DNA from 3 places in the Rhizobium oryzihabitans genome. Region 2 is predicted to be linked to each of the others. Evidence: predicted binding sites of a transcription regulator. Region 2 holds the regulator's gene; each other region holds the start of a gene.
What was found. Region 2 encodes PhoB, which activates phosphate uptake and scavenging genes when phosphate is short. Its sites were predicted from a motif close to TGTCATNNANCTGTCAT; they were not measured.
Positions count from the first base shown of each region.

Region 1: a site for PhoB is predicted at 1,162-1,178, ahead of G3A56_RS04820 (bifunctional 2',3'-cyclic-nucleotide 2'-phosphodiesterase/3'-nucleotidase). Genes of this name have one in related genera too.
Region 3: a site for PhoB is predicted at 1,951-1,967, ahead of G3A56_RS24990 (DUF47 domain-containing protein). Genes of this name have one in related genera too.

Region 1 is NZ_CP048632.1:884,119-887,394, forward strand. It holds gene G3A56_RS04810 (DUF1203 domain-containing protein) at 143-610, shown strand; gene G3A56_RS04815 (PilZ domain-containing protein) at 710-1,045, shown strand; gene G3A56_RS04820 (bifunctional 2',3'-cyclic-nucleotide 2'-phosphodiesterase/3'-nucleotidase) at 1,258-3,246, shown strand.
Region 2 is NZ_CP048632.1:1,764,580-1,767,855, reverse strand. It holds gene pstB (phosphate ABC transporter ATP-binding protein PstB) at 1-112, shown strand, start outside; gene phoU (phosphate signaling complex protein PhoU) at 210-935, shown strand; gene phoB (phosphate regulon transcriptional regulator PhoB) at 967-1,650, shown strand; gene G3A56_RS09350 (GcrA family cell cycle regulator) at 1,952-2,485, opposite strand; partial or broken gene G3A56_RS09345 (acetylornithine transaminase) at 2,915-3,276, shown strand, end outside.
Region 3 is NZ_CP048635.1:1,830,897-1,834,172, reverse strand. It holds gene G3A56_RS25000 (efflux RND transporter permease subunit) at 1-1,340, shown strand, start outside; gene G3A56_RS24995 (NUDIX hydrolase) at 1,356-1,898, opposite strand; gene G3A56_RS24990 (DUF47 domain-containing protein) at 2,012-2,656, shown strand; gene G3A56_RS24985 (inorganic phosphate transporter) at 2,656-3,276, shown strand, end outside.

The sequences.
Region 1 (3,276 bases), 880 kb from region 2:
GAGGAGCGTCACTGATTCCCGATGCTAACGAAACACGCAATGGGCTGGTTGCATCGCCTGTCAAGAATCGGGTGGATAGAGCTCTGTTTCGAGATCATAGCTGCAAAGAAGCAACGCCGACCCGAACCTATAGGACCAAGCCATGACCGATCTCGTTTTTACAGCAATGCCGGCTAAGGAAGCTGAAGCCTTTCGTGCAGGAGCTGGCGACGCCTATGGCAACCCGCCGGAAAAAGCCGTTTCCCCCGGCGGCATGCCCTGCCGCCATTGCCTTGCCCAGATTAACGAAGGCGAAGGAATGCTGATCCTCGCCTACCGGCCCTTCCCCTCGCTCCAGCCCTATGCCGAAACGGGCCCGGTCTTTCTTCACGCGGAGGCCTGTGAGCGCTATCCGCAAACGGATGCCGTTCCCCCGATGCTTAACAGCCCGGACTATATCGTTCGCGGATATGGCGCTGACAACCGCATCGTCTACGGCACCGGCGCGGTGACCGCGACCAGTGAGATCTTGGCACGCGCCGAACATCTTCTGGAGCGCGGCGACGTCGCCTATGTACACGTGCGTTCTGCCCGCAATAATTGCTACCAGTGCCGTATTGATAGAGCATAATCGCACGATTACTTACAATTTTAACAGCAGAGCTAAACGGCTTTCAAACTTTCAGCGCCATGATGCATGGTATCGAAAACAATTGATTTGAGTAGCAAAATGGCAAACAACCTTAATATGGCGACCCGCAGCGCACCGCGCAGCAAGACCAGGATTTTCGCGACCGTGCATTATTTCAGCCAGTCGACCCGGGGCCGCGTACTGGACCTGTCGGCCACCGGAATGGCGCTCGAACTGGACGGACCTTTCGCTGCCGCCAAGGGCAGCCGGGTCAAGGTGCAGAGCGAGGACCTTGGTTTCATCGAAGGTGAAGTGCAATGGCAGCACCAGAACCGCCTCGGCCTGCAACTAAGGCTTTCCAGCAACACGCTGGCGCAGCTTTCCTCCTATTTCCGCTTTTTCCATGAAGAAGTGAAGCCGACGCTCGCCCGCTGAAGACATCGGTTTCCGAAATCGGAATGCGCTGACCAAGCAAAGCGCATTCCCATGCGATGACGCGCGTGGCGCTCCCGTGACAAAAAATTTATCAAACGGTTGAAAAAGGCTCCGTCCGTCACCGCCCTGTCATTTTGATGATGGACTCCTCGGCGATTGCTTCTACCTTGTCGTTTTCCATGACAGAGCAAGCTTCATCCGAAGGAGTTCCCATGTCGTCGCTTCTCGCTCTCCACCCCATCACCCGCCGTTCGCTTCTCGGCGGCATTGCGGCCTCCTCGGCGCTGGTGATGCTGCACCCTTTTGCCGCGCGTGCTGCGGCCAATCAGGCGCATCTGCGCATCATGGAAACGACGGACATTCACGTTCACGTCTTTCCCTATGATTATTACGCCGACAAGCCGAACGACACGATGGGGCTTTCCCGCACGGCCTCGATCATCGGCACGATCCGCGCCGAAGCCGGAAACTCGATGCTGGTGGATAATGGCGACTTCCTGCAGGGCAATCCGCTCGGCGACTACATCGCCTATGAGCGGGGCATGAAGGCCGGCGACAAGCACCCCGTGATCAATGCCATGAATGTTCTCGGCTATGATTGCGGCACGCTTGGCAATCACGAATTCAATTATGGCCTCGACTATATGGCCAATACGCTGGCGGGTGCCGGTTTTCCCTATGTCTGTGCCAACCTCACCAAGGGTCAGCTGGCATCTGATCCCAAGCAGGACGAGCTGTTCTTCAAGCCTTACGTCATCCTCGAAAAACAGATCCGCGACGGCGCGGGCGTCACCAGCCCGGTCAAGGTCGGCATCATCGGCTTCGTGCCGCCGCAGATCATGATGTGGGATTCCAAGAACCTCGAGGGCAAGGCGCAGACGCGCGATATCGTCGAGGCGGCGAAAGCCTGGGTGCCGGTCATGAAGGAAGAAGGCGCCGATATCGTCATCGCGCTGTCCCATTCCGGCATCGACGGCAAGGGCCAGACCGATCGCATGGAGAACGCCTCGCTTTATCTGGCGGGTGTCGAGGGCATCGACGCCATTTTCACCGGCCACCAGCATCTCGTCTTCCCCGGTCCGAAGACCTGGGACGGCATCGAGGGTGTGGATGCGGTGAAGGGTACGCTTCTGGGCAAGCCTGCCGTGATGGCCGGTTTCTGGGGGTCGCATATGGGCCTCATCGACCTGCTGCTCGAAAAGGACGGCAAGAGCTGGAAGATTGTCGACTTCACCTCTGAAGCCCGTCCGATTTATCACCGCGACGAAAACCGCAAGATCGTTGCAGACTTCACGGACAAGCCGGAAGTCATCGCCGCCGCCAAGGCCGATCACGAAGCGGCGCTCGCCTATGTGCGCCGGCCGGTCGGCAAGACCTCTGCCCCGCTCTATTCCTATTTCGCACTGGTGGCCGACGATCCTTCCGTCCAGATCGTCTCCAACGCCCAGACCTGGTATATCAAGGACATGCTGAAGGAAGGGCAATATAAGGACCTGCCGGTGCTTTCGGCAGCCGCACCCTTCAAGTCGGGCGGTCGCGGTGGCGCGGATTATTATACCGATGTCCCCGCCGGTGACATCGCCATCAAGAACGTCGCCGATCTTTACCTCTACCCCAACACGGTGCAGGCGGTGCTGATCAACGGCGCGCAGGTGAAGAACTGGCTGGAAATGTCTGCCGGCATGTTCAACACGGTCGAGGCCGGCGCGAAAGACGCACCGCTCTTGAACGCGGATTTTCCGTCCTATAATTTCGACGTCATCGACGGTGTCACCTACCAGATCGATATTTCCAAGCCGGCGAAGTTCGACAAGGACGGCAAGGCGGTCAATCCCGACAGCAACCGCATCGTCAACCTGCAATTTGAAGGCAAGCCGATCGATCCCGAGCAGAAATTCGTGGTGGCGACCAATAATTACCGCGCCGGCGGCGGTGGCAAATTCCCCGATATCGCAGCCGACAAGGTGATCTTCGTGGCACCCGACACCAACCGCGACGTGATTGTGCGCTATATCATCGATCAGGGCACCATCAACCCATCGGCGGATGCCAACTGGTCATTCGCCCCTGTCGCCAATACCAGCGCGATCTTCGAGACCGGCCCGAAGGGTCGCCACTATGCGGCGGATATCAAGGGCGCGAAAATAGAGGATGCAGGCGACGGCGCGGAAGGTTTCGCAAAGTTCCGCCTGGTTCTCTGAGGATGCTCCCCCTCCCGGCGGGAATGCGCC
Region 2 (3,276 bases):
TACGGCCATGTTCCATCTTGGTCATCTTGTCGAAGAAAATGAAACGGACAAGATGTTCACCAATCCGGATGACCAGCGCACGCAGGATTACATCATGGGCCGCTTCGGCTGATCCCCGGCCGGCGCTTTCTCGAAACCGAACAAGACTGGTGCCTCTGCCGTGCCCGCTTCCGGGTACGCGCATGCAGGCCAAGCCGGAGGACTAGACCGTGACACAGACAACGACCCATTCGCATATCCTGTCCGCCTATGACGACGAATTGAAGTTTCTGACGCGCCGCATCGCCGAAATGGGCGGTCTTGCCGAGCAGATGTGCGGCGACGCCGTGCGTGCGCTCGTCAATTCCGATGCCGCACTCGCGCAGAAGGTCATTTCCGACGATACAATTCTCGACCATGCCGAACGCGAAATCGGCGACAAGGCCATCGTCACCATCGCCAGACGCCAGCCTGTGGCGGCCGACCTTCGCGAGATCATCGGCACCCTGCGCATCGCCGCCGATCTCGAGCGCGTCGGCGATCTGGGCAAGAACACCGCAAAGCGCGTCATTGCGGTTGCCGGAACCGGCGTGCCGCGCAAGCTCGCGCGCGGCATCGAACATCTGTCGGAGCTGGCGCTGGTGCAGCTCAAGGAAGTCCTCGACGTCTATTCCACCCGTTCCGCCGAGAAGGCCAATGCCATTCGCGAGCGCGACGAGGAAATCGACGCCATGTACACGTCGCTCTTCCGGGAGCTTCTGACCTACATGATGGAAGATCCGCGCAACATCACCACCTGCACGCATCTTCTGTTCTGCGCCAAGAACATCGAGCGCATCGGCGACCATGCCACGAATATTGCCGAGACGATCTATTACATGACCACCGGCAGCCAGCCGGAGGGCGAGCGTCCGAAGGACGACAGTTCCAACACCCTCGGTTCGGTGACCGAGTAACAGACAAGCAGAAGCTTGCGGAGTTCAATATATGGTGCCCAAGATTGCAGTTGTGGAAGACGAGGAAGCGCTGAGCGTCCTGCTTCGTTACAATCTCGAGGCTGAGGGATACGACGTCGACACGATACCCCGTGGCGACGAGGCGGAAATCAGGCTGCAGGAGCGTATTCCGGATCTTCTCATCCTGGATTGGATGCTGCCCGGCGTGTCCGGTATCGAACTCTGCAGGCGATTGAGAATGCGGCCGGAAACCGAACGCCTGCCCATCATCATGCTGACGGCGCGCGGAGAGGAAAGCGAGCGGGTTCGCGGTCTTGCCACCGGTGCCGATGATTATGTCGTCAAGCCGTTTTCGACGCCGGAACTCATGGCCCGCGTCAAGGCCATGCTGCGCCGGGCCCGGCCCGAGGTTCTGTCATCGGTGCTGAAATGCGGCGATATCGAACTCGATCGCGAAACCCATCGCGTTCACCGCAAAAGCCGCGAAGTTCGCCTCGGCCCGACGGAATTCCGCTTGCTGGAGTTCCTGATGACATCGCCGGGCCGGGTGTTTTCCCGCTCGCAATTGCTGGATGGCGTCTGGGGTCACGATATCTATGTCGATGAGCGCACTGTCGATGTGCATGTCGGCCGTCTGCGCAAGGCTCTGAATTTTTCGCACATGCAGGATGTTATCCGCACTGTGCGTGGCGCCGGATATTCGATGGAAGCCTGAGCGAAGCGGAGCCGATAGTTTCGCTGGCAACATGGTGCCGCAAAAAAGCAGGCCCGAAATCGGAAACGGTTTCGGGCTTTTTCTATATCAACATCCACAAAACTCAATGCCATTCTCCGTTTTCACGGAGGATCGGCAGCCAGTTGAAACCAGGATCGAAGGGTGACGCCCAATCGCGAGGGAGTGGCAAGGGTTCGGCGCGCTGTCATCAAGCTGACCGCGGAGCCGGCCTGTTTTTCGTCATAAAAAAAACGGGCCCGAAGGCCCGTAATTTTGAGTGTTGAAATGCGTGCCGCAACACTCAAGCCTTGCGGCGCTCGCTCACCGGCTGGTAGGCGAGTTTCGCATGGAACTTGCAATAGGGCGAAGATTCCAGCGCTTCACAACCGCAGAAATGGAAGTCGTCCTTCAGCGGATCGCCAACCGGCCACTTGCAGGTGCGCTCGGTCAGTTCCGTCAGCGTCAGGCGACGGGAAATCGGCGTGACAACGTTTTTGGAAGGAACGTAATCGAGAACCTGTGCGGTCTCGATGTCGATCTCCTCGTGCAGCGCCGTTGCCGCGTTCGAACGGGTGAGAACCCGCGCCGGGGCTGCGTTGGCGCGGCCTGCGAAAGTCGTCGTGCGCGGAGCAGGTGCAGCGGTGCGCTTGGGCGCGGAACGTGCCGAAGTGACCGGACCGCCAGCCTTGACGCGCCCCGGCAGGTTGAGACGATGGACCTTGCCGATTACGGCATTGCGGCTGACACCGCCCAGCTGCGCTGCTATCTGGCTGGCGCTAAGCCCTTCGGACCACAATTTCTTGAGTTTTTCGACTCGCTCGTCTGTCCAGTTCATGCCGCTTCTCCGCTTGTCGCGTGTATTTTCGGCAGAATCCCTCTCCGTCTCGCGGGCGTGCCGCAAGCGTGGTTTCCGCCGGATTTTTGGTGACTAGTTCCGCCGCAATGCAGTCTAGTAATTAGCGATTAACCTAGTGCCACGCAGAGTCCGTGGCAAGAGTCGGGGAATCATCTGGAATCGATTTTCCGGTTTTCCCCAACTTGCTGGCGAGTTGAGTCTGAAAGGCAACACCTTGGGGCTCACCGGCCGCCACCTACTAGGGCTTGAGAAGCCCGGGAAACGCGGACTTTTGTTGACATCGGCAAACGAAGTGACAATAGTGCCCCTGCCGCCGCGAGGCGGCATTTTTGATTTTCAGGCGAGGGATAACCCTTGAAGCCTATTGACAACCGTTGACAGCGCATCTGCGCAAGGAGTGATACAGCCATGGCCGAAGCCGCCGCGCCATTGTTTGATACGTTTTCCAGAGCCCCCTGCGCTTTGAGCGCGGTGAGGGCGTCTGGCTGTTCACGGAAAGCGGCGAACGATATCTCGATTTTGCGGCCGGTGTCGCCGTCAACTCGCTGGGCCATGCCCATCCGCACCTTGTGGATGCGATCAAGACGCAGGCCGAGAAGGTCTGGCACGTCTCGAACCTCTACGAAGTGCCGGGACAGGAAAAACTCGCCAGGCGCCTGACGGAAGCGACTTTCGCAGACAAGGTGTTCTTCACCAATTCCGGCGCGGAAGCACTGGAATGTGCAATCAAGACCGCGCGCCGTTATCACTATTCGAAAGGCCATCCGGAA
Region 3 (3,276 bases), on a different replicon from region 2:
TCAATACCGGTGGTGCCGCCGGCAAACATCGCGCCGCCGTTCAGGTCGGGCTGGTGCCGCTTTCGGCGCGCACGCGAACCCCGGTGACGCTCGCCGATCCCGTCCGAAAGCGCCTGTCGGCCATACCCGGCATCGACGTCGCAATCCAGCAGAACGGCCTAGGCGGTGGCGAAAGTCCGGTGCAGCTCAGCATCCTCGGCGACGACCGGGCGATCCTCGAAAAAATCGCCGCCGGTCTCGTGCAGGACATGAAAAAAATCCCCGGTCTTGTGGATGTCACGTCCAGCGCCAAGAACGTGACCTCGATCCTGTCCATCCGCCTCAAACGCGATGCGGCCAGCGATCTCGGCATTGCCAGATCCGATCTTGCCGCCGCACTCTCTCCTCTCGTCGGGGGCGAGGACGTCTCGAAATGGACGGATACGGACGGCACGAGCTACGACATCGTCGTGCGCCTGCCCGGTGAGCGGCGTTCCGATACGACGGCGCTGGGTGAACTGATGATCGCGACCAGCCGCACGGCAGCGAACGGCGCGCCCCTCATGGTGCGTCTCGATCAGGTCGCCGATATCGCCACCGTGCCGGCGCCCGCCGAAATCCGCCGCATCGAGAACCGCCGCGAAGTGCTTGTTTCGGCCAATGTCAGCGGCCGCACGCTTGGGGACGTGACAAATGCGTTGCAGAGCCTGACCGCCTCCCGCGATCTGCCTGACGGTTACCGCATCCGCTTCGGAGGCGAAGCCGAAACCATGCAGGAAACGGTTGGGCACATGGTCAAGGCGCTCGTCATGGCGGTCATCTTCATCTACATCGTGCTCGCCTCGCAATTCGGCAGCTTCCTGCAACCACTCGCCATCATGGCGTCGCTACCGCTGTCGCTCATCGGCGTCATCCTCGGATTGATGGTGGCCGGCAGCACGATCAACATGTTCTCACTGATCGGTTTCATCATGTTGATGGGCCTAGTTACCAAGAACGGCATATTGCTGGTCGATTTTGCCAATCGCGAAAGAAAACGGGGGCTGTCGTTGAACGAGGCGCTGGCAAGCGCCGGCGTCATCCGCTTCCGTCCGATCGTCATGACGACGCTTGCAATGATCGCCGGCATGATCCCGCTTGGGCTCGCCATTGGCGGTGGCGGCGCACAGCGCGCACCGATGGCGCATGCGGTGGTCGGCGGCCTCATCAGCTCCACCCTGCTCACCCTGATCGTCGTGCCGGTGATCCTGTCCTATATCGACAGCATCACCCGGCGTTTCGCCCGCCTGCTGCCGAAAGCGCCGGATGAGACGGGCGAAACCGGATTGGCAGACCATCCGGCATCACCGTCGCAGACTTGACCACGGGATTTGCGGTCAGGGCCTGTCCTCTGCCTGGCGCTTCTTTTTGCCCTTCGGGCGAAAATCGACCAGGAGCGACTTCAGCTCGATTTCCCGGACGCGTCTTGCCGCCTCGTCCGGGCGAACCCATTCGACGAGGCGTTCGCCGCGCTCCTTGAAACTCGCTTCCTCCCCGGTCACCTCGATCTGGAAGACATCGACGACGCAGGGAACGACATCACCATTGTCGAGCATCTTGAGATAGGTGTAGCGGCCGACCGCCTCTTTTTTGACCCGGCCGCGCACGCCCGCCTCCTCCCATGCCTCGATTGCGGCGGCCTGGTGCGGCTTCTTGCGTTTCATCGGCCAGCCGCGCGGAATGATCCAGCGCGCCGTGACGCGGGAGGTGACAACGAGGATTTCGATCTCTTCGCCGCTGCCGGCATAACGGAAGCACAGGGCGGCATATTGCTGCCGGAAAGCGCCGGTGAAGAGCTTTTCGGGAACCGCAGCGAGCTGCTGGAGCAATGTCAGGGGACGCGCCGGACGGGCTTTCCGGCTTTTCTTCGTGGATTTCATATCCGTTGATAGTGCTGATTTTCCGGGTTGCATCAATGCCCTGCGTGCATTTATGACAGTTTTATGACAATCACCCCCCACAACTAATAAAGCGCCATTGAGGGCCAATTCGCATGATGAGCATTTTTCGCAAGCTGATGCCGCGCGAGGACCGTTTCTTCGACCTGTTTAGCAAACATTCGGAAACCGTCGTCAAAGCGGCAGCAGCTCTGGACCACCTTTTGAGCGGCGTCGACGTCGAGAAAAACTGCGACCTCATCGTCGCCCTCGAAGACCAGGCGGATGATATTACCCGCGATGTGCTGCTTGCGGTGCGCCGCAGCTTCATAACGCCCTTTGATCGTGGCGATATCAAGGACCTGATCCAGTCGATGGATGACGCCATCGACATGATGCACAAGACCGTCAAGACCATCCGCCTTTTCGAACAAACGCAGTTCGACCCGCTGATGCGCGAGATGGGCCATGAAATCGTGCGCGCGGCAAACCTGATTGCCGAAGCCCTTCCGCTTCTGGAAAAGGTCGGCACCAATGCCCAGCGCCTGTCGGCGATTGCCGAAGAGGTGACCCGTGTCGAAGGCCGCTCCGACGAACTTCACGATCAGGGTCTCAAAGACCTCTTCCGGCGCCATGGCGCGGCCGGCGATGCCATGGCCTATATGATCGGCAGCGAGATCTACGGCGAACTCGAAAAGGTCGTTGACCGCTTCGAGGATGTGGCCAACGAGATCAGCGGCATCGTTATCGAGAACGTCTGATGGAAGTCGCGCTTGCACTGCCGCTGCTTGTCGGCCTCATCGCCATCGCGCTGTTCTTCGATTTTCTGAACGGTCTCCACGACGCCGCAAATTCCATCGCCACCATCGTCTCCACCCGCGTGCTGCGCCCGCAATATGCGGTGGCATGGGCGGCCTTCTTCAATTTCATCGCCTTCCTGTTCTTCGGCCTGCATGTGGCCGAAACGCTCGGCACCGGCATCATCGATCCCGGCATCGTTTCGCCGCAGGTCATCTTCGCGGCGCTGATGGGCGCCATCGTCTGGAACATCGTCACCTGGATTTTCGGAATTCCCTCCAGCTCGTCGCATGCGCTGATCGGCGGTCTCGTCGGCGCGGGATTTGCCAAGGTCGGTTTCAATTCCATCGTCTGGTCGGGTCTGCTGAAAACCGTGGGCGCGATCTTCATGTCGCCCGCCATCGGCTTCTTCCTGGCCCTCTTGCTGGTTCTCGCCGTGTCCTGGCTGTTCGTACGCCAGACGCCCTTTGCGGTGGATCGCACGTTCCGCGTCATGCAGTTCATCTCCGCCTCGCTCTACTCTCTCGGCCACGGCGGCAACGATGCGCAGAAGACCATGGGCATCATCGCCGTGCTGCTGTTC